Linked DNA regions of Aromatoleum petrolei. The protein of the gene in region 2 interacts with the protein of the main gene of each other region in a pairwise test. Links are inferred from orthologs where the notes say so. Each region holds a gene or a part of one and is shown on either strand. Other genes may lie near its edges.

Evidence for each region.
Region 1: the proteins of recO (region 2) and recR interact in binary tests that used the Escherichia coli proteins (3 or more experiments, as listed by UniProt). The link is inferred for Aromatoleum petrolei from one-to-one orthologs.

Annotation. Positions count from the first base shown.
Region 1 is NZ_CP059560.1:3,563,819-3,578,986, forward strand. What follows is about bases 8,355-11,246. They hold recR (recombination mediator RecR), read left to right. Parts: upstream 8,355-9,448; coding sequence 9,449-10,045; downstream 10,046-11,246. Other genes in these bases: dnaX (DNA polymerase III subunit gamma/tau), read left to right, coding at 8,355-9,100; ToN1_RS16330 (YbaB/EbfC family nucleoid-associated protein), read left to right, coding at 9,126-9,449; petA (ubiquinol-cytochrome c reductase iron-sulfur subunit), read left to right, coding at 10,244-10,837; ToN1_RS16345 (cytochrome b), read left to right, coding at 10,841-11,246. Outside these bases: ToN1_RS16295 (NCS2 family permease), read right to left, coding at 1-85; ToN1_RS16300 (AMP-binding protein), read left to right, coding at 456-2,144; ToN1_RS16310 (patatin-like phospholipase family protein), read left to right, coding at 2,443-4,653; cfa (cyclopropane fatty acyl phospholipid synthase), read right to left, coding at 4,687-5,871; ToN1_RS16320 (ZIP family metal transporter), read right to left, coding at 6,017-6,907; more of dnaX, read left to right, coding at 7,109-8,354; more of ToN1_RS16345, read left to right, coding at 11,247-12,109; ToN1_RS16350 (cytochrome c1), read left to right, coding at 12,106-12,858; ToN1_RS16355 (glutathione S-transferase N-terminal domain-containing protein), read left to right, coding at 12,953-13,552; ToN1_RS16360 (ClpXP protease specificity-enhancing factor), read left to right, coding at 13,596-14,042; ToN1_RS16365 (D-amino acid dehydrogenase), read right to left, coding at 14,089-15,168. UniProt on the Escherichia coli protein: May play a role in DNA repair. It seems to be involved in an RecBC-independent recombinational process of DNA repair. It may act with RecF and RecO.
Region 2 is NZ_CP059560.1:1,056,047-1,071,186, forward strand. What follows is about bases 1-2,864. They hold recO (DNA repair protein RecO), read right to left. Parts: upstream 1,862-2,864; coding sequence 1,139-1,861; downstream 1-1,138. Other genes in these bases: acpS (holo-ACP synthase), read right to left, coding at 1-376; ToN1_RS04770 (pyridoxine 5'-phosphate synthase), read right to left, coding at 387-1,142; era (GTPase Era), read right to left, coding at 1,883-2,809; rnc (ribonuclease III), read right to left, coding at 2,806-2,864. Also shown: more of rnc, read right to left, coding at 2,865-3,483; ToN1_RS04790 (DUF4845 domain-containing protein), read right to left, coding at 3,483-3,848; lepB (signal peptidase I), read right to left, coding at 3,861-4,649; lepA (translation elongation factor 4), read right to left, coding at 4,702-6,498; ToN1_RS04805 (glutaredoxin family protein), read right to left, coding at 6,553-6,792; ToN1_RS04810 (Do family serine endopeptidase), read right to left, coding at 6,816-8,240; ToN1_RS04815 (SoxR reducing system RseC family protein), read right to left, coding at 8,237-8,710; ToN1_RS04820 (MucB/RseB C-terminal domain-containing protein), read right to left, coding at 8,707-9,630; ToN1_RS04825 (sigma-E factor negative regulatory protein), read right to left, coding at 9,669-10,223; RNA polymerase sigma factor RpoE, read right to left, coding at 10,233-10,832; nadB (L-aspartate oxidase), read left to right, coding at 11,056-12,639; ToN1_RS04840 (protein YgfX), read right to left, coding at 12,699-13,184; fabF (beta-ketoacyl-ACP synthase II), read right to left, coding at 13,203-14,441; acpP (acyl carrier protein), read right to left, coding at 14,463-14,702; 3-oxoacyl-ACP reductase FabG, read right to left, coding at 14,796-15,140. UniProt on the Escherichia coli protein: Involved in DNA repair and RecF pathway recombination.

The DNA.
Region 1 (15,168 bases), 2.5 Mb from region 2 along the record:
TCGTGAGGAAGGTCGTCAGACCGGCCAACAGCTCCGTCCTGACGTCGGTGCCGTGCGCGGAGAGCTGGAAGAAACGTTCCAACATCTTGTTCCCCAAGCGAAAAAGCGGCGGAGTCTACCCCCCGCGCCGGCGCCGGACAATTGTTGTTACACACAATGCCTGAGAACCACCGACCGCTTTCGGCGTGGATGCGCGGTGCCTCGTGCGCCACCGGCCGCCGGTCCCGATGTTCCGTGCGAGAATGATCAAAATGGGCAGGATGGCAGTCACGATGGTTGCATGACGTTGACGTCAACGTCAAAATACAGCCCGGCGTTCGAGAGGGGCGTCGCAATCCAATCAAAGTCGCCTGCGGCGCGCGACCCGGCAGCATCGCCGGGATCCGCGGCAAGCGGGCGTACATCGGGCGTGACGGAGATGCATCCGCCGCGCCGCTTCTGGGAAAGGAGAGGAAATGACTGCTGTAGCCGAGTTTCTGAAAGCGCGCGACTTCCTGCTGGCGCACCGCACCGACTACGCGACCGCGTACGCCGGCTTCCAGTGGCCGCAGCTCACCGAGTTCAACTGGGCGCTCGACTACTTCGACGCCATGGCACGCGGCAACGACAAGCCCGCGCTGTGGATCGTCGAGGAAGATGGCCGCGAGTCGAAGCTCTCCTTCGCCGAGATGTCGGCGCGTTCGAACCGCGTCGCCAACTGGCTGCGCGACCAGGGCGTGGCGCGTGGCGACCGCATCCTGATCATGCTCGGCAACGAAGTCCCGCTGTGGGAAACCATGCTCGCCGCGATCAAGCTCGGCGCCGTCGTGATCCCCGCGACCACGCTGCTGACCCCGGACGACCTTGCCGACCGCCTCGAGCGTGGCCAGGTCAAGCACGTTGTCATTGGCAAGGCCCACACCGACAAGTTCGCCGACCTCGCCGGCGCCTACACCCGCGTCAGCGTCGGCGGTGCGACCGCCGGCTGGCTGTCCTTCGAGGACGCCTACGCCGCCTCGCCCGAGTTCAAGGCCGAAGGCGTCACCCGCGTCACGGACCCGCTGCTGCTGTACTTCACCTCCGGCACCACGTCGAAGCCGAAGCTCGTGCAGCACAGCCACCAGTCCTACCCCGTCGGCCACCTGTCGACGATGTACTGGATCGGCCTGCAGCCTAACGACCGCCACATGAACATCAGCTCGCCGGGCTGGGCCAAGCACGCCTGGAGCTGCTTTTTCGCCCCGTGGAACGCCGGCGCCTGCGTGTTCCTCTACAACTACAACCGCTTCAACGCCAAGGCGCTGCTCGACGTGCTCGTGAAATACGAGATCACGACCATGTGCGCGCCCCCGACGGTGTGGCGCATGCTGATCCAGCAGGACCTCGCGTCCGTGAAGACCAACCTGCGCGAACTCATCGGCGCCGGCGAGCCGCTCAACCCCGAAGTCATCGAGCAGGTGAAGAAGGCCTGGGGCATCACCATCCGCGACGGCTTCGGCCAGACCGAAACCACCTGCCAGATCGGCAACACGCCGGGCCAGAAGCTCAAGCCCGGCTCGATGGGCCGCCCGCTGCCCGGCTACACCATCGCGCTGCTCGACGCCGACAGCAATCCGGTCGAGGAAGGCGAGATCAGCCTCGTGCTCGCCAAGCGCCCGGCCGGCCTGATGCTCGGCTATGCCGGCGACGAAGCCAAGACCGCCGAAGTCATGCGTGACGGCCACTACCGCACCGGCGACGTCGCGAGCATCGACGAGGAAGGCTACATCACCTATGTCGGCCGCGCCGACGACGTGTTCAAGGCCTCCGACTACCGCATCAGCCCCTTCGAGCTCGAATCGGTGCTGATCGAGCACCCGGCCGTCGCCGAAGCCGCCGTCGTCCCGAGCCCGGACCCGGTGCGCCTGGCCGTGCCGAAGGCCTACGTGATCCTCGCCGCCGGCCACGAGCCGTCGAAGGAACTCGCGAAGGACATCTTCGCCTTCACGCGCGAGAAGCTCGCCCCGTACAAGCGCATCCGCCGCCTCGAATTCTCGGACCTGCCGAAGACCATCTCCGGCAAGATCCGCCGCGTCGAGTTGAGGAAGAGCGAAGAGGGCAAGGACGCGTCCGTGCGCGGCGCGCTGGAGTTCTTCGAGGAAGACTTCCCCGAGCTCAAGGGCTGAACCGCCGCGCATTGCGCATTGCATCAAGGGGCGCGTGCAGCGGCGGCATAAGCTGCTACAATGCGCCCCGTGGCGGGTCTCCCCGCATTGCAGCGCGGTGAACCTGGTCAGGGCCGGAAGGCAGCAGCCACAGCCGTTCCCTGCAAGTGCCGGGGGTCGGGCTCGCCACCCTGATTCACGAACGGGCGCCTCCGGAAACGGGGCGCCCGTTTCATTTTGTACCTCCTTGCCGGACTTCCGTTACGCACGCCCCGCGCTCTTGCGCTATCTTCGGCGCGTCCCTTCGCCGAGCACCCGTTTGAACCTGAGCTCATTCCTTCTTTCCCTGCTATGCCTGGCCGGCATCGCCGCCGCGCCCCTGCACGCCGAACCGCCCCCATCACCGCAGGGCGTCGCGCTGGTGCTATCGGGCGGCGGCGCCCGCGGCATCGCCCACGTCGGCGTGCTCAAAGTCCTCGAGGACATGCGTATCCCGGTCGACTGCATTGTCGGCACCTCGATGGGCGCGATCGTCGGCGGCGCCTACGCGGCGGGGATGGAGCTGGGCGACATGGTGCGCGAGATCCACGCCGTCGATTGGGTCAATATGTTCGCGAGCAGTGTGCCGCGCGAGGACCAGCCCTTCCGCGACAAGCAGGATGCCGCGCGCAACCGCTCCGCAATCACCTTGGGCTACGGCGGCGGTGCGCTGCTCTTGCCGCAGAGTGCGATCTCCGGCCAGGCGATGGACCGCTTCCTCACGCGGCTCGCCGGCGACGCCGAGGCGCTCGACACCTTCGACAGCCTTGCGCTGCCCTACCGCGCGGTCGCCACGGACCTCGAGACCGGCGAGCTGGTCCTGCTCGACAAGGGGCCGCTGTGGCGCGCGATGCGCGCGAGCATGGCCGTGCCCGGGGTGTTCCTGCCGATCGAGACTGAAAATCGACTGCTTGTCGATGGTGGCCTGGTGATGAACCTCCCGGTCGATATCGGCCGCGAGCTGTGTGGCGGGCGCGTCATCGCCGTGAATCTCGGCACGCCGCCGCACGCGCGCGAGCGCCTGCGTTCGGCCACCGACATCGCGCTGCAGGCGATCAACCTCGCGCTCGAACAGAACGTGCGCCAGCAGCTCGCGCGCCTGGGTCCCGAGGATGCGCTGATCCAGGTCGAGCTGCCCGGCATCACCTCGCGCGACTTCGATCGTGTGCTCGAAACCATCCCCTACGGTACCGAGGCCGCGCTGCGCCAGTCCGCATCGCTCGCACGCTTCAGCGTCGATGAGGATAGCTACGCGAGGTGGCAGGCCCTGCGGCAATTCCGCTGGCACAAACGCGCGCCGGTCGTCGCCGACATCAAGGTCGAAGGCCTCAGGTTCGTGCCCAAGCGTCTCTTCGACGCGACGCTCACGCAGAAGGAGGACGAGCCGCTCGACACGCAGGCGCTCGAGCGTGACATCGCGCGCATCTACGAGCGCGGCGACTTCGATCGCCTGCGCTACAGCGTGCTGCACGACGGGCCGCGCGCGACGGTGCAGCTCGATGCCGACGAGAAGGCCTCCGGCCCCAACCTGCTGCGCTTCGGCGGCGGCCTCGCCGCTGATTTCGAAGGCGGCTCGCAGGTCGGCCTCTACGCCGGCTTCTCACGCCGCTGGCTCAACACCCGCGGCGGTCGCTGGGACACCGACCTGCAGCTTGGCACCACGAACCGCATCCGCAGCGAGCTGTTCCAGCCGCTCGACCTCGACAGCGGCTGGTTCGTCGCGCCGTCAGTGGAGCTGTTCAACCGCGTGCTGCCTGTTTTTGTCGATGGCCGCAAGCTGTCGGAGAACAAGGAGAAGGGCGGCCTCGTAGGCCTCGATGCGGGATACGAGGTGGGCATGTGGGGCGAACTACGGGCCGGCTGGCGGCGCGGGCGGCGCAGCTCGGAAGTCATCGCCGGCCCCGAGCTCTATCCCGAGCGCCTCATCGAAGACGGCTGGGTACATGGCACCGCCACCATCGACCGCCTCGACAGCCCCTTCTTCCCGCGCCGCGGCTACGCTGCCCGGCTACGTGCGGAACTTCACTCGCCGGCCTTCGGCGCCGACCAGCGCTACTTCTTCACCGAGCTCGACGGCGACGCCGCGACCTCCTTCGGCCCCAACGTGTGGCGCGTACGCGCGCTGCTCGCCGGCAGCCCCGACCGCGACTTGCCCGAGGTCGGCCGCACCCTGCTGGGCGGCCCCTTCCGCCTTTCTGGCTACCGCTACGGCGAACTCGCCGCCGATCAGGTGGCGCTCGTCAGCGGCGCCTACTACCGCCAGATCACGCGCCTGCCCGACACGCTCGGCCGCGGCGTGTACGCCGGCGCGACAGCCGAATGGGCGGAGCTGCGCAACTATGGCACCGCGCTCACCCCGGACCCCGGCCGGCACCGCGCGTATTCCCTCTTCCTCGGCGCCGACACCGCCCTCGGTCCGATCTACGTCGGCGCGAGCTATTCGCCCGAAGTGGGCGACGTGCGCTACTACCTGCAGCTCGGACAGCCCTGAGGCACGTGCGGCCGATCGCCCGGGGCGGGTCCGTCAGGCCGGTCGCCGATAGCCATCCGGCACGCCGTCGGGTGACAGCATGATCTGCCACAGCTGCAGGTCGCGTGCGCGGAAGGCGCCCGCGCAGCTGAGCAGGTAGTAGGACCACATGCGGCGGAAGCGTTCGCCGTAGCGTCCGGCGAAGCGCGGCCAAGCCGCTTCGAAGCGTGCATGCCAGGCCATCAGCGTGCGGTCGTAGTCGGCGCCGAAGTTGTGCAGGTCCTCGATCACGAAGAGATGCTCGACGGCCTTCGCAACCTGCCTCAGGGCTGGCAGATCGCCGTTCGGGAAAATGTAGCGGTCGATCCACGGGTCGGTGTGCGCGGTGCGGAAGTTGTTGCCGATCGTGTGCAGCAGGAAGAGCCCGTCGTCTCGAAGGCAACGGCGCGCGACCGCGAAGTAGGTGCGCAGGTTATGCCGGCCGACATGCTCGAACATGCCAAGGCTGGCGATGCGGTCAAACGGCTCGTCGATTTCGCGGAAGTCCATCAGGCGGAACTCCACGGGCAGGCCGGCGCAGCGCTCGCGCCCGTACTCTGCCTGCGCCCTCGAAATTGTGAGGCCGACGCAGCGAACGCCGTAGCGTTCGGCTGCGAACTTCATGAGGCTGCCCCAGCCGCAGCCGATATCGAGCAGGCACATGCCGGGCCGCAACCCGAGCTTGCGGCACACCAGGTCGAGTTTCGCCTCCTGTGCCGTCGCCAGATCGTCAGCGTCCGCCCAGTATCCGCAGGTGTATGCCATGTACGGATCGAGCATCGCCTCGAAAAAATCGTTGCCGAGGTCGTAATGCACTTCGCCGACGAGCTTCGCCCGGCGCGGGCTCTGCAGGTTCGTGAGATGTGCGCGCAGCACGTGCCAGACGAACTTCGGCGAACGCGCCGCGCGGTCGAGGTGGGCTCGCACGATGCGATGGATCAATTCGTCGACCTGTGGTGCATCCCAGTCGCCATCCATGTAGCTCTCGCCCAACCCCATGCTGCCATGCAGGAGGATCCGGTCCGCGGCCTCCGCGCGATGCAGCCGCATGTCCCACGGCCGGGTGCCGCCGATGCAGATGTCGGCTTCCCGCAGCAGCCCGGCCAGCAGCTCGACACTGCCCCCGTATGGCGCTCGTCGCGTCACCGTCGTGCCGCTGCAAAGGTGCGACTCTGGCAGCTCGTGAAACTCCGGGGCCATGCACGCTCCTCCTTCTCCGTGTGCCGCCTGTGCACGGGCGACGCTCGTCCGCGAACACCCATTCCGGATATGTTCGACTTTCAAAGGATAGACCACGCTTCGCACAATTCCGTTTCAGCGCGCGGGGCCGGAGGCCATTCCGATATCAGGCAAGTGCGGCGTCGAGCACCATCATCGCCGCGAAGCCGACGACGAGGCCGGTCGTCGCGAGCGTCTCGTGGCCGCGACGGTGCGATTCCGGAATGATCTCGTGGCTCACGACGAAGAGCATCGCACCCGCTGCGCCGGCGAGGCCCCAGGGCAGAAGTGCCTGCGCCTCCGCAACCACCGCGGCGCCGGCGAGCGCCGCGATAGGCTCGACCAGACCGGACAGGGCCGCCACCGCGAACGATACTGCCCGGCCGTAGCCGGCGGTCGCGAGGGCGATCGCAACGATCAGCCCTTCGGGCACATTCTGCAGCGAGATGCCGGTCGCGACCGCATTGCCGGTGCTCGCAGAGACGCTTGCGACTCCGATCGCGAGCCCCTCGGGAACGTTGTGCACCGCGATCGCGAACACGAACAGCCAGACCGCCCCTGCGCTGCGCTCCGACTGTGGTTCATGCGAGTGGGGCAGGGTGCGGTCGAGCGCGAGCAGGACCGCGGCGCCCGCGCCCATCGCCACCGCGACGAGGAACACCGCGTCCACGCGGCCGAGTCCGAGGGCGACTGCCGCGTCGAGGCCAGGAAGGAGCAGCGAGAACACGCTCGCTGCAAGCATCACGCCCGCACCGAAGCCGAGCAGAACCCCCTTCACGCCGGCGGCGATGCGGCGCATCACGAGCACGGGCAGCGCACCGAGGGCGGTAGCCAGCGCAGCCATCGCGCCCCCAGCGAGGGCGTCGGGGATTGCGAACGCGCCGGCATCGACGCTGCGCACGAGTTGCGTACCCAGCACCACGAAGCCGGTCAGGACGATCAGCCACCCGCCGAGCGCGCGCAGCGCCCCGGCCGCGTTGGCATGCTGATAGTGCAGGCGGGCGACTTTGGCAACCATGATGCGACTCCTTTCAGTTGGGCGATTGCGTCGAATCCAGTATTGCCGTGCGCTGAAAATAGTTCTAATTGAACATTAATAAGTATTCGATAGATTTTCAGTATTTATTCGCCCGCGGCAAACCGGCGCGTCCTATTGCACCCGGGCACCGCCCGCAATCGCACCGGGAGCGTGCTCGGCGCTCTGTTAGAATCCCGCGCCATGAGCTATCAAGTTCTCGCCCGCAAGTGGCGGCCGAAATCCTTTGCGACGCTGGTTGGCCAGGAGCATGTCGTGCGCGCGCTCAGCCACGCGCTCGCGACCGGCCGGCTGCACCACGCCTGGCTGTTCACCGGCACTCGCGGCGTCGGCAAGACCACGATCTCCCGCATCCTCGCGAAGGCGCTGAATTGCGAGACCGGCGTCACGGCCGAGCCCTGCAACCAGTGCTCCGCCTGCCAGGCGATCGACGCCGACCGCTTCCCCGACTATGTCGAGATGGACGCCGCGTCGAACCGCGGCGTCGAGGACATGGCCGCGCTGCTCGACAAGGCCGTGTACGCGCCGGTGCAGGGGCGCTACAAGGTCTACATGATCGACGAAGTGCACATGCTCACCGGGCATGCGTTCAACGCGATGCTGAAGACGCTCGAGGAGCCGCCGGAACACGTCAAGTTCATCCTCGCGACCACCGATCCGCAGAAGATTCCCGTCACGGTGCTGTCGCGCTGCCTGCAGTTCAACCTCAAGCAGATGCCGCCGGGCCACATCGTCGAGCACCTGTCGCGCATCCTCGAGGCCGAGGCCATCCCCTTCGAGGCGCCGGCGCTGCGCCACCTCGCCAAGGCCGCCAACGGCTCGATGCGTGACGCGTTGTCGCTGCTCGACCAGGCGATCGCGCACGGCACCGGCAAGGTCGAGGAAGAGCAGGTCACCCACATGCTCGGCACGGTCGGTGACGACCACCTGTATGCCGTGCTCGATGCGCTCGCCGCCGGCGACGTCACGGCGCTGCTGGCGGTCGCCGACCGCATGGAAGCGCGCAGCCTCTCGTTCGATGCGGCGCTGCAGGCCCTCGCATCCCTGCTGCATCGCGCCGCTCTCGCGCAATTCGCCCCCGCCGCGATCTCCGACGAGGCCGAGCGCGCGCGCCTGCAACCCTACACCGAGGCCTTCGACGCCGAATTCCTGCAGCTCGCGTACCAGATCGCAATCCACGGCCGCGACGAACTGCCGCTCGCGCCCGACGACTACGCCGGCTTCACGATGACGCTGCTGCGCCTGCACGCCTTCCGTCCCGACATGCCGGCAGCCTTGGGCAGCCCTGCGACCGAAGGCGGAGGAGGGGGTGTCGCACGCGCCTTGCCGCCTGCCGCTGCGCGACCGCCGGCTGCATCGCACCCAGCCTCCGCGAGCGCCGCTCCCAGACCCGCTCAGCCGGCCGCCATCGCTCCCGCCGCGCTTGCCGTCGCGGAAGCGCCGGCTGCGTCGGCCGTGCCCGCCCGCGCCCCTGTGGCGCCTTCCCCTGGCGCCGCATCCGCGCCTCCTGCAACCCGGGCCGAAGCGCCGATCCCTGTGGAAGCCCGCCCCGAGCCTTCCAACTCGGTGCCACCCTGGGAGGATTTGCCGCCCGAAGCCTTCTTCGGCCAGAGCGCCGAACCGGCTGCGCCGGGGGGCGAGTCGCCGCGCGAGGTCGTGCCGGCTCCGCCCGTTGCGCGTTCCGCGCCGGTGGAGCGGCCCGAACAGGTGGCCCCGTCCGCTCCTCAGCCCCAAGCGCCCTCCGTGTCGCCGGCGCCGCCGACCGCCGACGGCGAGGCGGCGGGGGATTTCGCCGCCGGCAATTGGCACGGCCTCATTCGCCGGCTCGGTCTCGGCGGGCTCGTGCGCGAGTTCGCCCAGCACTGCGAGTGGCTGGGCTTTGCCGACGGCGTGATCGACCTGCGCCTGTCGAATGCCCATCGCCACCTCCTCGACATGAACCCGGGCGTGGTGGAGCGCATCCAGGATCAACTCGCTTCCCTGTATGGGGCGCCCCTCAAGCTGCGCGCCACGGTCGGCGCGATCGCCGGCGAAACTCCCGCGCAGCGCGACGAGGCCGATCGTCGTGCGCGCCGCGCCGAGGCCGTTGCAGCGCTCGAAAGCGATCCTTTCGTGCGCGAACTGATCGAACGATTCGACGCAACCCTCGTGGAAGCGTCGGTGAAACCACTTTGAATCCCCAATTGCGGAGAAACGCACCATGATGAAGGGCGGAATCGCCGGCCTGATGAAACAGGCCCAGCAGATGCAGGAAAACATGAAGAAGATGCAGGACCAGCTCGCGCTCGTCGAAGTCGAGGGCCAGGCGGGCGCCGGCATGGTCAAGATCCTCATGACCTGCAAGCACGACGTTCGTCGCGTCACCATCGACCCGTCGGTCATGGACGACAAGGAAATGCTCGAAGATCTCGTCGCCGCGGCGATGAACGACGCGGTGCGTCGTGCCGAGGCGACCACGCAGGAGAAGATGGCGGGCTTCACCGCCGGCCTCAACCTGCCGCCCGGGATGAAGCTCCCGTTCTGATGAGCTCCCCCTCGAGTCTCGACGAACTGATCGAGGCCCTGCGCGCGCTGCCTGGCGTCGGCCCGAAGTCGGCGCAACGCATGGCCTACCACCTGCTGCAGCGGGATCAGCGCGGCGCCGGACGGCTCGCGCGGGCGCTCTCGCACGCGCTCGAAGTGCTGCGCCACTGCGAGCGATGCAACACCTTCTCCGAGGCCGACATCTGCCAGCGCTGCGCCAACCCGCAGCGCGACCACTCGCTGCTATGCGTGGTCGAGATGCCGGCCGACCTCGCGATGATGGAGCAGACGCAGCTCTACAACGGCCTGTACTACGTCCTGATGGGACGCCTGTCGCCACTGGATGGTATCGGGCCGCGCGAGCTGCGGCTCGACAAGCTCCTCGCGCGCGCCGCGGACGACGATGTGAAGGAAGTGATCCTCGCAACCAACTTCACCAACGAAGGCGAAGCGACCGCCCACGTGATTGCCGAGCTCCTCGCCGCGCGCGGCGTGAAGGTGAGTCGCCTGTCGCGCGGCGTGCCCGTCGGCGGCGAGCTCGAACACACCGATACGGGAACGATTGCGCAGGCTCTGGTCGAGCGTCGCGCGCTCTGACAAAGAGGTTTGCTGCGTTGCGGAAGTTGCGCTGCAGCAAACGGTTTCCGGCGAATCCGCGCTGTCATGCGGGAGTGCATCCGGGGTCCATGTCAATGACATGAGCTCGGCATGACCTCTTTTTATGTATCAGGCTTTTTGCTAAAATCCCGCAGTTTTTTTGTATCCGGAAACGGGTTTCTTTTCAGGGATGAGGTCATGAGCGTGGATCAGAAGATGGACAGTGGCCGCCGGCAACTGCTTGTCGCGACGTCGGCCGCCGGTGGCGTGGCTGCGGTGGCGACGGCTGTGCCGTTCGTTGCCAGTCTGACGCCGTCGGAGCGTGCGAAGGCTGCAGGTGCGCCGGTCGAGGCGGATATCAGCAAGCTCGCGCCGGGCGAGATGATGACGGTTGAATGGCGTGGCAAGCCGGTGTGGATCCTGCGCCGGACCCCGGAAATGCTGGCTTCGCTCGACAAGACCGACGCCGCCGTGAGCGATCCGGAATCCGCCAAGGAGATGCAGCCGGAGTACGCGAAGAACAAGAGCCGCTCGATCAAACCCGAATACCTCATCGCCGTAGGAATCTGCACCCACCTCGGCTGCTCGCCCAGCGACAAGTTCAAGGTCGGCGCCGAGAGCGGCATGGGCGACGATTGGCACGGTGGCTTCCTGTGCCCCTGTCACGGTTCCAAGTTCGACCTTTCCGGTCGCGTGTACAAGAGCATGCCGGCGCCCGACAACCTCGAGGTGCCGCCGCACAAGTACCTTTCCGATACCACGATCCTCATCGGTGACGACTCCAAGGCCTAAGCGATGACCACAAAATCACAACAACTGCTCAACTGGGTCGACGAGCGTTTCCCGCTGACGTCCACCTGGAAGGCGCACCTGTCCGAGTACTACGCGCCCAAGAACTTCAACTTCTGGTACTTCTTCGGTTCGCTCGCGCTGCTGGTGCTGGTGATCCAGATCCTGACCGGCATCTTCCTGGTCATGCACTACAAGCCGGATGCCTCGCTCAACGCCTCGGGCATTCCCGTTGCATTCGCCAGCGTCGAGTACATCATGCGCGAAGTCCCGGGCGGCTGGCTGATCCGCTACCTGCACTCGACCGGCGCCTCCGCCTTCTTCATCGTCGTCTACCTGCACATGTTCCGCGGCCTGCTCTACGGTTCCTACCGCAAGCCGCGCGAACTGATCTGGATTTTCGGCACGCTGATCTTCCTGGCGCTGATGGCTGAAGCCTTCATGGGCTACCTGCTGCCGTGGGGCCAGATGTCGTTCTGGGGCGCGCAGGTCATCGTGAACCTGTTCTCGGCGATTCCGGTCATCGGCCCGGACCTGTCCGTCGTCATCCGCGGCGACTTCGTCGTGTCCGACGCCACGCTGAACCGCTTCTTCTCCTTCCACGTCATCGCCGTGCCGCTGGTGCTGATCGGCCTGGTGCTCGCGCACATCGTCGCGCTGCACGAAGTCGGCTCGAACAACCCCGACGGTGTCGAGATCAAGAAGAAGAAGGACGCCAACGGTATCCCGCTCGACGGCATCCCCTTCCATCCGTACTACACGGTGAAGGACATCGTCGGCGTAGTCGGCTTCCTGATCTTCTTCACGGCGATCGTGTTCTTCGCCCCGGAAGGCGGCGGCTACTTCCTCGAGTACAACAACTTCGTCCCCGCCGACCCGTTGAGGACCCCGCTGCACATCGCTCCGGTGTGGTACTTCACGCCCTTCTACTCGATCCTGCGCGCGGTGACCTATCCGCTGTTCGGCATCGACGCGAAGTTCTGGGGTGTTGTCGCGATGGGCGCTGCGGTCGTCATCATCGCCTTCCTGCCGTGGCTCGATCGTAGCCCGGTGAAGTCGATTCGCTACAAGGGCGGTCTGTTCAAGGGCATCCTCGCGGTCTTCATTGTCGCCTTCTTCATCCTCGGCTACCTCGGCGTTCTGCCGCCGACCCCGGGTCGTACTTTGGTGGCGCAGATCTGCTCGGTGATCTATTTCGCCTTCTTCCTGGCGATGCCCTGGTACAGCAAACTCGACAAGTGCAAACCCGAACCGGATAGGGTGACTTTCAAATGACTATCAACGTGATCAAGACCCTGAAGCGCCTGGCCGCTGCGGCGCTGTTCGCGCCGACGCTGGCGCTGGCTGCCGGTGCGGTGCTGCATCTCGACAAGGCGCCGGTGAGCAAGGATCCGGCCGCCCTGCAGGCGGGTGCGAAGACCTTCGTCAACTACTGCATGAACTGCCACAGCGCGAGCTTCGTACGCTACAACACGCTGACGCAGATCGGCCTGACCGAGCAGGAAATCCGCGACAACCTGATGTTCACGGGTGAGCGCATCGGGGACCTGATGAAGGTCTCGGCGAGTCCGAAGGAGCAGAAGGCCTGGTTCGGTGCGACCCCGCCCGACCTGACCCTGGTCGCGCGTCAGCGCGCATCGGAGTTTGGCAGCGGCGCCGACTGGCTCTACACCTACCTGCGCCAGTTCTATCGCGACCCGAATCGTCCGACGGGCTGGAACAACAAGGTGTTCGAGAACGTCGGCATGCCGCATGCGCTATGGGAACTGCAGGGCGAGCAGATCGGCAAGGTGACCGAGCATGATGGCGTGAAGTCGATCGAGCTCGAACTGGCGAAGCCCGGCAAGCTGTCGGCGCAGGAATACGACAAGACCGTCGCGGATCTCGTCTCCTTCCTCGTGTGGATGGGCGAGCCGGTCGCCGAGAAGCGCAAGACCATCGGCGTCGTCGTGCTGATCTTCCTGGCCGGCCTGTTCGCGCTCAGCTTCGCGCTGAAGAAGAACTACTGGAAGGACATTCATTGAACGTCGGCGCGAACTGATTCGGCGCCTTGAAGTCTGACGCACCACGCGTACCTCGCGTGGTGCGCTTTGTTTTTGTATCGGGAGCAGTAACACCATGATGAACCTCTATTCCGGCACCACCGATCCGTTCAGCCATCGCTGCCGGATCGTGCTGTTCGAGAAGGGGATGGACTTCGAAGTCATCGACGTCGATCTCTACAACAAACCGGAAGATATTGCCGTCATCAATCCGTACAACCGCGTGCCGGTTCTGGTGGATCGCGACCTCATCCTGTATGAGTCGAACATCATCAACGAGTACATCGATGAGCGCTTTCCGCATCCGCAGCTGATGCCGCCCGACCCGATCATGCGTGCCCGCGCACGCCAGCTGCTGCACACCTTCGAGCACGAGCTGTTCTCGCACATCGAGGCGCTGGAGAAGAACCAGAAGGGCACGGTCGAGAAGAGCCGCGCGCATGTGCGGGACCAGCTCGTCCAGCTCGCACCCATCTTCACGAAGCAGAAGTTCATGCTCGGCGACGAGTTCTCGATGCTCGACGTCGCGATCGCCCCGTTGCTGTGGCGTCTCGAGCACTACGGTATCGAGCTGCCAAAGGCGGCCGCGAACCTCATGAAGTACGCCGAACGCATCTTCAGCCGCCAGGGCTTCATCGACGCCCTGACACCGTCCGAAAAGGTAATGCGTCGTTGACGCGCAGGCGGCCCCGCCAGTCGGGGCCCCACGGATCCCATCCATGAGCAAGGTATCGACCAAACCCTACCTGGTGCGCGCCATCTACGACTGGTGTCTCGACCAGGGCTTCACGCCCTACATCGCGGTTGCCGTGGACGAACGCACCGTCGTTCCGCCCGGCTATGCGCGCGACGGGCAGATCGTGCTCAACCTCGCCCCGGACGCGACCAACCATCTGGTGATGGGCAACGACCTGATCACCTTCCAGGCCCGTTTCGGCGGCGTGGCACATGCGTTGTCCCTGCCGGTGGCCAATGTGCTGGCCATCTACGCACGCGAGAACGGGCATGGCATGGCCTTCGAGCAGGAAGTCGCGGGTAGCGAGCCGCTGGCCGACGAGGATGCGACGGACGAGGTCGGTTCCGACGCGGGTGACGGCGATGGGCCGGACACGCCGTCGGCGGCAGGGCGCAGCGCCAGTCGCAATCACCTCAAGGTCGTCAAGTAGCAGACCTTGGGGCGGGCGACCCTTCGCCGTGCGCGGCGAAGGGTGCTCAGCGGCGCCCGTCGAGGAAGGGAAAATGCTCCACCGGCGGACGACCGCCGCGGATGAGTTCGGTGAGCGCGCTCGCCGAACCGCAGGCAAGCGTCCATCCCAGTGTGCCGTGTCCGGTGTTGTACCACAGGCGTGACACGCGGCTGCGCCCGATCAGCGGAATATTGCCGGGGGTCGCCGGCCGCAGGCCGGTCCAGCGTTCCGCCCGAGCGAGGTCGACAGCGCCTGGAAAGCGCGCCTCGATCCAATCCAGAATTGCCTGGCAGCGTGCGGTGTTGATGGTCGTGTCGAAGCCGTTGAGCTCCGCAGTGCCGGCCACGCGCAGGCGCTCTCCGAGGCGCGAGCACACGATGCGGCGCGATTCGTCGGTGAGGCTGACGCTGGGCGCGCGCGCGGGATCGACGATGGGCGCGGTGATCGAATAGCCTTTCACCGGGTAAATCGGCAGCGTTTCGCCGAGAGGGGCGACGAGCGCGCGGCCGTAGCTCCCCAGGCAAACCACATAGGCATCGGCGGTCAGCGCACCCGCGCGGCCCTGCGCATCGCGCACCACGACTGCGTCGATGGCTCCGCTCGTGCGCGAGAGGCTGGTAATCGTCGTCTCGTAGTGAAAACGCACACCGCTTTCGGCGGCGAGCCGCGCCAGTCCCTGAGTGAAGCGGCAGGCGTCGCCCGATTCGTCGCCGGGTGCATACAGGCCGCCGGCGAGCTGGGCGCGCACGGCGCCGAGCGCCGGTTCGAGCGTCACGCACTCATCGGCCGCACAGGCGCGTGCGGCGATGCCGTAGGCGGCGAGCTCGGCGACCCGCGCGCGCGCGTGCGCGAATTCCGCCGGAGTGAAGAACAGGTGCAGGATGCCACGCTCGAGGTGGTCGTAGGAGAGGCCCGTCTCAGCGCGCAGCTCCCGCAGTTTCTGCCCGCTATGCACGGCGAGGCTGGCGATCGCCGCGGTGTTGCGGCGGGTGCGTCCGGGCAGGCATTCGCGCAGGAAGGACATGGCCCAGCGCCACTGCGCGCTGTCGGCATGGGGGCGGAACAGCAGCGGAGCGTCCTCGCGCCCGAGCCAGCGCAGTGCGGT
Region 2 (15,140 bases):
TCTTCTCGATCAGCGCAAACGCGACCACGTATTCGTTCTCGTCACTCAGCGTGAGGTGCGCATTCAGACCGCGCTCCTGCATGTAGGCCGCGAGCCCAGCGTCGAACATATAGACCGGCTTGCCGAGACCATCGTGCCCGACCCGCACTGCATGCAGCGTCGCTGGGACGGCAACGCCCGTCCCCAGGGCCTTGCCGAAGGCTTCCTTCGCGGCGAAACGCTTCGCAAGGAAGCGGGCCGGATCGCGGCTCGCCCTGAAGCCGTCGCGCTCGTCGCCGATCGCAAGGATGCGCGCCGCGAAGCGCTCACCATTGCGCTCCAGGGCGGAACTCAGGCGGGCGATCTGTACGATGTCGGTTCCGATACCGTGAATCATCCGCGGACGCTCAGCAGCCCTGTCCCGCAGCCTCGCGCATCAGGCGCTTCATCTCCCGCACCGCCTCGCGCATGCCCGAAAATACGGCCCGGCTGACGATGGCGTGGCCGATGTGCAGTTCACGCACGCCTGCGAGCCGCGCGACCGGCTGCACGTTGTAGTAGTTGAGCGCATGGCCCGCATTGAAGCGCATGCCCAGGCCCCGGATCGCCTCGCCCGCATCGCATATCTTCGCGATCTCGGCCAGCACCGACGCGCTTTCGGCGTCCCGTCCGGCATTGTGGAACGCGTGTGCGTAAGGCCCGGTATGGATCTCGCACACGCGCGCGCCAATGCGCGCGGCTGCCTCAACCTGCGCGATCTCCGCGTCGATGAATACGCTGGTGACGATGCCGGCATCCGCCAGGCGCCCCACGACGCTCTTCAGCCGCTCTTCCTGCGCAATGACGTCGAGTCCGCCTTCGGTCGTCACCTCGTGCCGGCCCTCGGGCACCAGCATCGCCATCTCGGGCTTCAGCCGGCACGCGATCCCGACCATCTCATCGGTCGCCGCCATCTCCAGGTTGAGCTTGACCTGCGTCAGCTCGCGCAGGCGGCGCACGTCCTCGTCCTGGATGTGACGCCGATCCTCGCGCAGATGCACAGTGATGCCGTCGGCGCCACCCAGATGCGCCTCCACGGCCGCCCACACGGGGTCCGGTTCCCAAGTGCGGCGCGCCTGGCGCAGCGTCGCCACGTGGTCGATATTCACGCCGAGTTCGATCACAGCTCCAGCAACTCCTTTAAGACCCGGCGCGACTGCAGCGTCTGACCGCCGAGATAATGATTGATCAGCATGCGCAGCAAGGCCTTGCTCTGCGCCAGCGTTTCGGGGCGGGAGAAATCGTCGTGCTCCATGTCGAGCAGCGTCTGCCCGCTCGTTGCCGCCACATCGCCAGTCCCTTCCGGAACCGGTACCGGGCCGCGCTCGATTATATAGAGGTAGTCGGCGCGAGGATCGAGCGGCGCACCCGAGTCGCCGTCCGCAGCGAGACCGATGCCATAGCCCAGCTCACGCAGCAGTGCGAGCTCGAAGCGGCGCAGGATCGGCTCCTGCGGCTCGCCGCGACCGAGGCAGGCGATCGCGCGGGCGTAGGCATCGAACAACACGGGATGCGGGTCCTCGCGGGCCGTCAGCCGGACCATCAGTTCGTTCAGGTAGTAGCCGCACATCAGCGCACGACCGACAAGCAGGGGCTGCCCGCCGGAGCGCTCGGCGCGCACGAGCGTCTTCACCTCGCCGCCACCCGACCAATCCAGCAGCAGTGGCTGGAAGGCCATGATGACGCCACGCAGGGCCGACATCGGGCGCCGTGCGCCCTTTGCCACCAGCGCGACGCGGCCATGATCGCGCGAGAAGACCTCGACGATGAGGCTGGTCTCGCGCCAGGGATGGGAATGCAGGACGAAGCCCGGCTGTCCGTCGACGCGCTGCTTCTGGCTCACGGCGGCACGCGTCCGCAGGTCTTATTCGTAGCCCAGGCTCTTGAGGGCGCGTTCGTCATCCGCCCAGCCGCTCTTGACCTTGACCCACACCTCGAGAAACACCTTGCCGTCGAACAGCTGCTCGAGTTCGACACGCGCCTCCGAGGCGATGCGCTTGAGCTGCTCGCCCCCCTTGCCGATGACGATCGCCTTGTGACTGGCACGGTCGACGACCACCGCGGCATGGATGCGACGCAGATTTCCTTCCGTTTCGAACTTCTCGATCTCCACGGCAATGCCGTACGGCAGTTCGTCTCCCAACAGGCGGAAGAGTTTCTCACGCAGGAATTCGGCAGCGAGGAACCGCTCGCTGCGATCGGTGACCTCGTCCTCGCCATACATCGGCGCGCCCTCGGGCAACAGCGGCGTCACCGCGCGCAGCAACTGCTCGACGTTGGTCCCCCGCTCAGCGCTGAGCGGGACGATCTCGGTGAAAGGAAAGGCATCCTTCACGCGCGCGATGAAGGGCAGCAGCTGGGTCTTGTCGGCAAGCCGGTCGACCTTGTTGATGACCAGAACCACATTTCCTTCCTTCGGCAGCACCTCGACGACCTTGCGGTCGTCTTCCCCGAAGCGACCGGCCTCGATCACGAAGAGCACCAGATCCACGTCGGCGAGTACTTGCGACACCGTCCGGTTCATCGAACGGTTGAGCGCATTGCGATGCTTGGTCTGGAAACCGGGCGTATCGACGAAGACGAACTGCGCCTCATCGTTCGTCAGGATTCCGGTGACGCGATGGCGCGTCGTCTGCGCCTTGCGCGACACAATACTGATCTTCTGCCCGATCAGACGGTTCAACAGTGTCGACTTGCCAACGTTGGGTCGGCCGACGATGGCAACGAATCCCGTGCGGAACCCTTCGGGCGCGGCGGCGGGCCCGCTTTCCGGGCCAATATTCTCGTTCATGACTTCCTCAACTGCGCCAGCGCGTTCTCGGCCGACTGCTGTTCGGCGGCGCGACGACTCGCGCCGCGCCCGGTGGTGCGGATCTTCAGCGCGTTGACCTCGCAGGTGACCTCGAATTCCTGCGCGTGCGCCTCGCCGTGCACCTTCACCGTCGTGTAGGTCGGGAGCGCCAGCCGGCGCCCCTGCAGGTACTCCTGCAGCGCCGTCTTCGGGTCCTTGGCGGCCACGCGGGGATCGATCTCTGCGATCAGAGGTGCATACAGGCGATCGATCACGGCCTTGGCCGCGTCGAAGCCCTGATCGAGGAACACCGCCGCGAAAGTCGCCTCCATTGCGTCGGCGAGGATGGAGGGCCGGCGGAACCCGCCGCTCTTCATTTCCCCCTCGCCCAGGCGCAGGTACTCGCCGAGTTCCAGCGCGCGGGCAATGCGGTGCAAGCCGTCCTGGCAAACCAGCGAAGCCCGCAGGCGGGACATCTCCCCCTCGCGCAACTCACCGAATCGTTCGAACAGCGCAATCGCGACGACGCAATTGAGGATGCTGTCACCGAGAAACTCAAGGCGCTCGTTGTTGGGTTGCCCGAAACTGCGGTGCGTGAGAGCCTGCTCCAGCAGCGCGCGGTTCCCAAACTGGTGCCCGATGCCTCGCTGGAAGCGATCAAGATTGACTGCCACTATCTTCCGATCGTCGTCGCTTTGAAGTCGATCAGCAGGCTGACGTTGGCCACCACCGGCACCTGGCGCGAATACTCGACGTCGATCACAACCTTGCCGCCATCTTTGCGAATGTCGAGATCGGCCCCGGTGACCGTGACCACGTCGTCGATCTGCCCGCGGCGCTCGAAACTCCGGCGCATGTCGGCGATCGACGCGCCGCCGTCGCCCTCATCGGCCACAAGTTTGATGATGCGCTGGATCGCAAAGTACTCATTCACCGCCGGAACTGCACGAAAGCCGATCAGCAGGACGAAGCCCAGAAGGCCGCCGACAACCAGTACGCTGATGGGGCTCATGCCCCGCTGCCATTTCATCATCCGCATGCCGTCTCCGTATCAGTGGAACCCGCCAATCCGTTTCATGTCGTTGAAGTTGAACCAGATGAAGAACGCCCTGCCGACGATGTTCTCATCCGGGACGAACCCCCAGACGCGGCTGTCGCTGCTCGCATCGCGATTGTCGCCCATCACGAAGTAATGCCCTTCGGGTACGGTGCAACGCACGCCGGACGTAGTATAGGTGCAGTTCTCCCGATGCGGATAATCAAGCACCTGCGGCACGAAGGGCGGCACGTCACGCTCGATCAGCACCGAATGCTCGACCGCGCCGAGCTTTTCCTGAAAACGCGGCGAGTAGTACAGGCGATCAGGATGCAGATAATCGTCCTGCGCGGTGATCGGCACCGCTTCGCCGTTGATGCGCAGACGCTTGTCGATGTACTCGATCCTGTCGCCCGGAAGCCCCACGACACGCTTGATGTAATCCATCGACGGATCGGCAGGATAGCGGAACACCATCACGTCACCGCGTTTCGGATTGTTCACCTCGATGATCTTCTTGTTGATCACCGGCAGGCGGATGCCATAGGTCCACTTGTTGACGAGGATGAAATCACCGACGAGCAGCGTCGGAATCATCGAACCGGACGGAATCTTGAACGGCTCGACGATGAACGAACGCAGGCCAAACACGATCAGGATCACCGGGAAGAAACTGGCACCGTACTCGACCCACCACGGCGCGGGAGCACCGGGAGCGCGACGCTTCTTGGCGTAGAAGCGGTCGATGACCCAAAGTATCGCCGTTGCCACCAGCAGCAGGAACAACACCAGCGCAAAATTCACACAGACTCCGTTTCGTCGCGATTCAACGCGGCACCCCGCAGGGCGGCACCGCCTACTTGCCTTCGTCCACCCGCAACACGGAGAGGAAGGCCTCCTGCGGAATTTCGACGTTTCCGACCTGCTTCATGCGCTTCTTGCCTTCCTTCTGCTTCTCGAGAAGTTTCTTCTTGCGCGAGATGTCGCCACCGTAGCACTTCGCGAGCACGTTCTTGCGCAGCGCCTTGATGGTCTCACGCGCGATGATGTGCGAGCCGATCGCTGCCTGGACGGCGACGTCGAACATCTGGCGCGGGATCAGCGAACGCAGCTTCGCCGCCACTTCACGGCCGCGATACTGTGCCGAGGCGCGATGCACGATCACCGACAGCGCATCGACCTTCTCGCCGCCGACCATCATGTCGAGCTTCACGAGATCCGCCGCACGGTACTCCTTGAACTCGTAGTCCAGCGAGGCGTAACCGCGCGACACCGACTTCAGCTTGTCGAAGAAGTCCATCACCACTTCGTTCATCGGCAGATCATAGATCAGCTGCACCTGACGGCCGTGGTAGCGCATATCGACCTGCACGCCACGCTTCAGGTTGCACAGAGTGATCACCGGACCGACGTACTCCTGCGGCATGAAAATCGTCGCCGTGATGATGGGCTCTCGAATCTCCGCAACCTTGGACAGGTCGGGCAACTTGGAGGGATTCTCGACATGAATCACTTCGCCGCTGTTCATCACGACCTCGTACACGACGGTAGGCGCCGTCGTGATGAGGTTCATGTCGAACTCGCGTTCGAGACGCTCCTGCACGATGTCCATGTGTAGCAGCCCGAGGAAGCCGCAACGGAAACCGAAACCCAAGGCCTGCGAGACTTCCGGCTCGAATTGCAGCGAAGCATCATTGAGGCGCAGTTTCTCCAGCGAATCGCGCAACTGGTCGTACTCGCTCGACTCGACCGGATAAAGGCCCGCGAACACCTGCGGCTTGATTTCCTTGAAGCCGGGCAGCGGCTCAGCGGCCGGCCGGCTCGCGAGCGTCACGGTGTCGCCGACCTTCGCCGCCTGCAGCTCCTTGATGCCGGCGATGATGAAACCCACCTCGCCTGCGGACAATTCAGTACGCGCAACCGAGCGCGGCGTGAACACGCCGACCTGATCGCACGGATACTGTGCGCCCGTCGCCATCAGGAGAATCCTGTCCTTCGGCCGCAGCACGCCGTCCACGACGCGCACCAGCATCACCACGCCGACGTAGTTGTCGAACCACGAGTCGATGATCAACGCCTTCAGCGGCGCGGCGGGATCGCCTTCGGGCGGCGGCACGCGGCGCACGACAGTCTCGAGCACATCCTCGATGCCCAGCCCGGTTTTTGCCGAACACAGCACCGCCTCGGACGCGTCGACGCCAATGACGTCCTCGATCTCCTGGCGCGCGTTGTCGGGATCCGCCGCGGGCAGGTCGATCTTGTTCAGGACCGGAACAACCTCGACGTTCTGCTCGATCGCCGTGTAGCAGTTCGCGACCGTCTGCGCCTCCACGCCTTGCGACGCATCGACCACGAGGAGTGCCCCCTCGCAGGCCGACAGCGAACGGCTCACCTCATAGGAGAAGTCGACGTGTCCCGGAGTGTCGATCAGGTTGAGGTTATAGACTTGGCCATCCTTCGCCTTGTACTGCAGGGCGGCGGTCTGCGCCTTGATCGTGATCCCGCGCTCGCGCTCGAGGTCCATCGAATCGAGCACCTGCTCCTCCATCTCGCGATCGGATAGTCCGCCGCAATAGTGGATGAGGCGATCAGCCAGCGTAGACTTGCCGTGATCGATGTGGGCGATGATGGAGAAATTTCGGATGTGTTGCATGCGCCAACAAAAGAAAGGTGCCTCGCGGCACCCAATAAGTATCGGTTGAATCGGCTAAACGGCGGATTCTAGCGGAAAACGCCCGCAATAGGCACGGATCGCGCCCTCGTCCAGATGGTAATGACACAGCTCTGTGTCGCCGGCAAGGACGATGGGAACCAGTTCATCCCATTTGGCTTCAAGCGCCGGATCCGCATCGACGTCAAGAATGCGCACGCGCCATCCGAGTTCGGCAGCAAGCGGCAGCAGGCGATCGACAAGTTCATGGCACAGGTGGCACCACTCGCGGCTCATCACGGTCAATTCGCGCACCACGCTCAATCTCCCGCCCTCAGCGTCACGTAGCTCGTTCCGGAACCGCGATGCACCAGCAGCGTGACCAACTGGCCGTCCTTGATGTCGGCCGCCAGGCGCGTAAAGCCGTCCACCGTCTTCAGCGCGACCTGACGTCCACTGGACACCATCGCGAGCACGATGTCCCCGACCTGCAGGTCGGCGCGTGCTGCAGCCCCCTGCGCCCGCTCGATAACCAGCCCGTGCTCCACATTGCGTTCACGCTTCTGCGCCGGGGTCGGCAATCCGAGCACCAGCCCGAGCTTATTGGAAGCTGGCTGGGCGCGCTCGCTTCGACGCGAGCGCGGAGCACCTTCGTCAGCCCATTCGCCGACCATGATGCCGACCTCGCGAAGCACACCCGCGCGGTACAGCGACAGGCTAACCTGAGCCCCGGGGCGGCTCGACGACACGATCCGTGGCAGGTCGCTAGACTCATCGACCGCCTTGCCGGCGAAACGCACGATCACGTCACCCTGTTGGATGCCCGCCCGCGCAGCCGGACCTTCGGGTTCGACGGCACTCACGAGTGCTCCTTCAGCACGCGGCAGCGCGAAAGACTCCGCGAGCGAGCGCGTGACTTCCTGGATTGCAACGCCGATGCGTCCGCGCTGCACCCGTCCGCTGGCCTTGAGCTGCGCCTGGATCTCCATCGCGAGGTTGATCGGGATCGCAAAAGACAGCCCCATGAAACCACCGGTCTGGCTGTATATCTGCGAGTTGATTCCGACCACTTCGCCCTTCAGGTTGAAAAGCGGCCCCCCCGAGTTGCCCGGATTGATCGCGACGTCCGTCTGGATGAAGGGCACGAAGTTCTCATCCGGAAGGCTGCGGCCCTTCGCGCTGACGATGCCGGCGGTCACCGAATGATCGAACCCGAAGGGCGATCCGATCGCGACGACCCATTCGCCGACCTGCAGCTTTTCCGGATCGCCAATCGCAAGGCGCGGCAAGTCCGTCGCATCAATCTTGATCAGCGCAACGTCGGAGCGCGCATCCGCCCCCACCACCCTTGCCCGGAACTCACGCTTGTCTACCAGGCGGACGATAATCTCCTCTGCGCCCTCGACGACATGCGCATTGGTGAGAATATAACCGTCGGCGCTCACGATGAACCCGGAGCCGAGCGACTTGTTGTCAGGGTCGATGCGAGGATGCTCGGGCTTGCGCGGAACGAAGCGCCGAAAGAAATCGAACATCGGATCATCCGGCGAGAGTTGGGGAAAGCCGGGCCCCGCGCCCTTGCCCGCCTGGGCAGCGCTGATGTTCACCACGGCCGCACCATGTCGCTGCACGATCTGCGTGAAATCGGGCAAAGCGATCACGCCGCCCGCGGCATATGCGGAGGTGACCGCAAACGCGCACGACAGCGCAAAGACAATCGCGCGCAGCAGACGTCCGAGGTTCATCCCTCCTGCGCCCCTGCCACACCACATCCTGCGCTCCCGCGCACCATCTCGATCTCGAAGCCGTGTCGCACGGTGCGGCTACGGAACACCATATGATTGACCCCGAGCGCAACAGCAAGACCGGCCAGCCCGCCCACCGCCGTGCTCAGGTCCTGAGCACCGAAGTCGGCCAATGCGCTACCCAGCGCGGCGCCGATCAGCAGCAGTGCGACGGACAGGCCGTAGCCCAGCAGCGCACCCCGCAACGGCGCACCATCGTGCATCCGCAGGCACACCAGCTCGCCCGGCCGGACATCGATCGAGTTCGGCACCGCGAACACTTCATTCGGCGCCTTCAACGCATACGCGATTCCCGTCGAACGGCAGCCGCCCGGCTCATCGCAGCGTCCGCAGCCGCCCGCCCGCTCGGTGAGACGAACCCAGGCGCGCCCGCCTTCGACCCGATCGACGATGCCCTGCGCCTCATTCATCGCGTCACCGGCTCGATCGCGTCGCCCAGCCGCTGCACCGAACGCAATGGCACCTCGCCCAGGGCCGTCACCAGATACTGACCAACAACGCGTTTGTAGATGTTGATCGCACCACTCGCAAAGGGTCCGGGCTCGACACGCACCCCTTCGTTCGGCTCGATGAACACCGAAATTGACGCGAGTCCGTCGCTATACACCATATGCAACGCGTCGCCGCGATCGCGACCGAGGGGCCGGCGCATTACCGAAACGAGCGAGAAACCCGCGAGCGGAGCATTGAGCGCCCAGCCACTGTCCTCCTTGCGCACCTCGACGCCGTTGGCGTGGACCACCCGCCAGTCGCTGCTCTTCGTGATGCGTGGGCGGAAGGCGTCGTTGTCGATCTCGCCGCCGATCTTCACGTCACTAAAGGTGAATTGCTCGACGATCTCGCCGCGATCATCGACCGTACGGGCCTTGAGCAGCAGACCGGACTGCACCTCCGCCCACAACTGGTAGCCGAAACGCAGGTCATCCTTCGGCTCGAGGATGATCTGCTGAGCATCCAGTCCGGCAACACGCCCCACGCTGCCCTTGCGGATTCGATAATTCTCGGCGAGGCCGCCGAACGCCACTGGCAGCCGCGACGGAAAGGCGCGCCGCGTGCCGGGCCGATCGACGATGACTGTCTTTTGGTCGGGCAGCACACACCGAACCTCGCTATTGCTGCGGATCACCTCCCGCGGGCTGCCGTCGAGCACCTCCAGGCGTTCATGTTCACCGTTCGCATCGCTCATGTGCGCGATACGCGAGGTCTCGAAATTCTTCCCTGACTGATAGATGAAGGTCCCGTAATAGTTGAGGCGCTGCCCCGCAGTGGCCATGCGCCCGAGCCAGGAGAGGGGATCACCCGGCGACTCGGCAAAGGCCGGCGCCTGCATCAATGCCGCGCAGACCGCCAATACAGCTGACGCCCACCTCATCGGCCACTGCCCTGCCCGACGTCAGAAACGGTGCGCACGTGCTGGATCACACCCGAGATGGGCCCGCCGCCCGACATCGCCTGATGCACAAAGACATATTCGCGGGTCGGATCCACAGCAACCGGACTCGGCGAAACCGCAACCGGACGTACCGCCGCGTGCGCGGCAACTGCAGTCGATGATTGGGCGACGGCGATCTGCCCAACCGATGGTTGTGCCTGATCGCTGTACAGCGTATGCGCCACCCAGCCCACGGCGGCCACACCCATCACCGAGGCGGCCAGCGGCATCAGCGATCGCCACAATCGCCCGCCTTCCGCGGCGGCGTGCCGGGAAGGCGCCAGCAGGGTTGGCTCCTCGTCGATGTTCGCCATGACACGCCCGACGAATCCGGCGTTGCCGTCACGATCTCCGCGCAGTACGTCACCGATCAGGCAATAAGCCTCCCAGTCGGTGCGCAATGCGCGGTCTCGCCGCATCGACTCGAAAACCGGATGCGCCGATTGCTCGTCGAGATCACCATCCAGAAGTGCCGACAATCTGTCCTTCATGAGTACCACCTACCAACGTTTATCAGGTGCCGTATCCAGCAGCGGCCGCAGTCTTTCAGCTATCGCCTCGCGTGCGCGGAAAATTCGCGAACGCACGGTTCCAATCGGACAATCCATGATGCTGGCAATTTCCTCGTAGCTCAGCCCTTCGAGTTCACGCAGCATGATCGCAGTACGCAACTCCTCCGGCAGCGCTTCCATCGCGTGATCGACCGTCTCGCCGATTTGCCGAGTCATCATCAGGCGCTCCGGCGTATTGATGTCGCGCAACTGCTCGCCTTCCTCGAAGGTTTCCGCCTCTTCCGAATCAAATCCGGTCGAGGTGGGCGCCCGTCGCCCTTGCGAAACCAGGTAGTTCTTGGCGGTATTGATCCCGATACGGTAGAGCCACGTGTAAAAAGCGCTATCACCACGAAACGATCCCAAGGCGCGATACGCCTTGATGAAGGTTTCCTGAGCCACATCCTCGACCTCTGCCGAATCGCGGATCAAGCGGGACAGCAGCCTATGCAGCTTGCGTTGATACTTTGCTACCAGCAAGCCGAAAGCCTGCTTGTCACCGCGTTGCACGCGCTCAACAAGCTGCTGATCTATCTCGCGATCGCTCATGGGCGGGTCGTTACTCTATGTTGGGCAAAATCCGCGCCAGTATAGCGACCCAGCCCCGTCTCCGGCAAAGTCGAAGCTAACAAGGAGACCGACACGCTTTGAAATAGTTCAGACCCCGACATGGTTTTCCGGTGCGCCACAGGCCCACTGCGCCCAAGCACCCGGAGGGACACGTCGGACGTGATATAGTTCATGAACCTGTCGATCCTTGGCACATACGATCTTGTCAAAACAATACGACGTACTCATCCTCGGCAGCGGCGCGGCGGGACAATCGATCGCACTGCGTCTGGCAGACAAACTCCGAGTCGCCCTGATTACCAAACGAGCGATCTCCGACAGCGCCAGCGCCTGGGCTCAAGGCGGCATCGCCGCGGTCCTCGACACCTCCGACAGCATCGAGGCGCACATCCAGGACACCTATATCGCAGGCGGCGGCCTGTGCGACCCAAAGGCTACACGCTATGTCGTCGAACACGGCAAAGCAGCGATCGAATGGCTGATCGGACGTGGCGTTCCCTTCACCCGCGAGGATCAATCCAGCCTCGGATACCACCTCACGCGTGAAGGCGGCCACTCGCACCGGCGGATCATCCACGCTGCGGACGCCACCGGTGCTGCGGTGCAGGCGACACTGACCGACCAGGTCAGCAAGCACCCGAACATCGACATCCTCGAAAACCACATCGCGGTCGATCTGATCCTCGGCGACAAGCTGGGCCTCCCTGAGCAGGATTGCCTTGGCGCATACGTGCTCGACATCGCCAACGACCGCGTCGAGACGATCGGCGCCCGCAACACCGTGATTGCCACCGGCGGAGCGGGCAAGGTCTACCTGTACACGACCAACCCCAGCGTCGCGACCGGCGACGGCATCGCCATGGCGTGGCGTGCCGGTTGCCGCGTGGCGAACATGGAATTCATCCAGTTCCACCCAACCTGCCTTTATCACCCGCAAGCAAAATCATTCCTGATATCGGAAGCCGTGCGCGGCGAAGGCGGTCTGCTCAGGCTGCCCGACGGCACCCGATTCATGCCGGCGCACGACGAACGCGCCGAGTTGGCGCCGCGCGACATCGTCGCCCGTGCCATCGATTTCGAGATGAAGAAACACGGTCTCGACTGCGTCTACCTTGATATCAGCCACAAACCGGCAGAGTGGTTGCGCGAACATTTTCCCAATATTCACGCACGCTGCCTGGAATTGGGAATCGACATCACGCGCGAGGGGATTCCCGTCGTACCGGCGGCGCACTACACCTGCGGCGGCATCGTCACCGACCTGGCCGCACGTACCGACGTTCCCAACCTCTATTCCGTTGGCGAATCGGCGTACACAGGCCTTCACGGCGCCAACCGCCTCGCCAGCAACTCGCTCCTGGAGTGCCTCGTTTTCGGCGAGGCGGCAGCAAACGACATCCTTTCTCAGGCGAAGCGCCCCCTGCCAAAACTCCCCGACTGGGACGAGAGCCGTGTGACCGACGCCGACGAAGAGGTCGTGATCTCGCACAACTGGGCCGAGTTGCGCCGTTTCATGTGGGACTATGTCGGCATCGTGCGCACGACCAAGCGCCTGCAGCGTGCCCAGCACCGCATCCGCCTGCTGGCGCGCGAAATCAACGAGTTCTACTCGCACTTCCGCGTCAGCAACGATCTGATCGAATTGCGCAACCTCGTTGTCACCGCCGACCTGATCGTGCGCTGCGCCTTGCGCCGCAAGGAGAGCCGTGGCCTGCACAGTTCGCGCGATTACCCGGATACGCTGCCGGTCGCACGTCCCACCATCCTGCGACCCCACCGGCGCTGAACGACGGCCAGAAGTCGTTCCACCGAAACGGAGCCCCCGACTCAATGCAGCGGGGGCACTCAGCGCTCGGTCGCGTCGTTTTCGGCTGCACCTTCGACACGGCCAGGACCGACCTTGTGGCGGAGCCAGATCTTCAGCCCGCGCCACTCATCCTCATGGACGTTTCCGCGCACAAGCATCAGCGCCCCTCGTATCGACCGGCGCGGTGAGCGCCGTACCCGCGTACCGCGCCAGTGAATCCACACTGCCCAACCGAAATCGACACACCCCGGCTCAGCCAACGCATACACGGTTTGCTGGCCGCGGCCATCGGGGTCCACTGACAGTTCGCCATTGTCCTGCAGAACCAGACGGCCCCCCGCCTTCTCGCTCTCGGCGCGGTTCGCCAAGTGCAGCGAGAATCCCAGCCCCGCGACGACGACGATCACGAGCGGCAGAGGAAACGACGAACGCAGAAATGCAAACGCCGCGATCGCATGGATCGCGGCGTTCAACAGCAAAATCAGCTTCGACGGACGAAGCCTGATTTCAAGCGGGTAGCGCACGGGCTACCCCATTCCGACTCAGACGCGGCGGAACGCGATGGTTCCGTTGGTACCGCCAAAGCCGAACGAATTCGACAGGGCGGCGCGGATCTCCATCGGGCGGGCCTTGTTCGCGACATAGTCGAGATCGCAGCCTTCGTCCTGCTCGAAGATGTTGATCGTCGGCGGAGCGATCTGGTTATGGATCGCCAGCGTGGTGAATACCGCCTCGACACCCCCGGCGGCACCCAGCAGATGACCCGTCATCGACTTGGTCGAATTGACCGCTATCGACTTCGCGCGGTCGCCGAAGCAACGCTTGACCGCCGTCGTTTCGGCCAGGTCGCCGAGCGGCGTCGACGTGCCGTGCGCATTGATGTAGTCAACCTCTTCGAGCGACATGCCGGCATCGCGCATCGCATTCGTCATGCAACGCGCGGCGCCGTTGCCGTCCTCGCACGGGGCGGTCATGTGGTAGGCGTCCGCGCTCATACCGTAGCCCGCGACTTCGGCGTAGATTTTCGCTCCACGTGCCTTCGCGTGCTCGTATTCCTCGAGCACGAGCACGCCGGCGCCCTCGCCCAGCACGAACCCATCGCGCCCCTTGTCCCACGGACGGCTCGCCGTCTGCGGATCGTCGTTGCGCGTGGAAAGCGCACGAGCGGAGGCAAACCCGCCCACGGCCAGAGGCGTGACGGTCGACTCCGCGCCACCCGCGACCATCACGTCGGCGTCGCCATACTGGATGAGGCGTGCCGCCTCGCCGATGCAATGTGTGGCAGTCGTGCATGCTGTGACCATCGCCAGGCACGGCCCCTTGAGGCCGAACATGATCGACAGATTGCCCGCGATCATGTTGATGATCGTGCCGGGGATGAAGAACGGGGAAATCTTGCGCGCCCCGCCCTTCAGGTAATCGTCGTGGGTCGTTTCGATCATCGGCAGACCGCCGATGCCCGAACCCAGATTGACGCCGATGCGCTCAGCGTTCTCTGCGGTTACCTGCAATCCCGCATCCTTGAACGCCTGGATGCCGGCGGCCATGCCGTAATGGATGAATACATCCATGCGGCGCGCCTCTTTCGGCGAGAGATACGCGCCGATGTCGAACCCCTTCACCTCACCGGCGATCTTCACCGGGAAGTTCGTGGTATCGAAGCGCGTAATCTCGCCGATACCGGAGCGGCCGTTGACGATATTGTCCCAGGCCTCCGGAACGGTATTGCCGACCGGGGAAATGATGCCCAGACCGGTAATGACGACTCTGCGACGGGTCAATGTTCGCTCCGGTAATCAGTGTTACTTTTTCAGGTGGGCGTTGACGTAGTCAATCGCCTGCTGAACCGTGGTGATCTTCTCAGCTTCCTCGTCTGGGATTTCGCACTCGAACTCTTCCTCGAGGGCCATAACCAGTTCCACGGTATCCAGCGAATCCGCGCCCAGATCGTCGACGAACGAGGACTCGATCTTGATTTCCGACTCGTTCACACCAAGTTGTTCGGCGACAATTTTCTTGACGCGCTGCTCGATGTTCTCCATGAACTAACTCCTTCCCAGAATGATCCAGATATGTAAGAAAAAAAGCCGGCGTATTCTACCAAAAAGGATGAGAACCGCTATCGCCGCCGGCGATTACGACATGTACATGCCACCATTCACGTGCAGGGTCGTGCCCGTAACGTAGGCGGCAGCGGGCGAAGCTAGGAAAGCCACCGCTCCGGCGATTTCTTCGGGACGTCCGAGTCGGCCGAGGGCGATGTTGCCCAGCAGCGCATCGCGGGCCGTTTCGGGCAGCGCACGGGTCATGTCGGTGTCGATGAACCCCGGCGCCACACAGTTGACAGTGATGTTGCGGCTACCCAGCTCGCGAGCCAGCGCCCGGCTCATGCCGGCAACGCCGGCCTTCGCCGCCGCGTAGTTCGCCTGCCCGGGGTTGCCGGCGCTGCCGACCACGGACGTGATGTTGATGATGCGGCC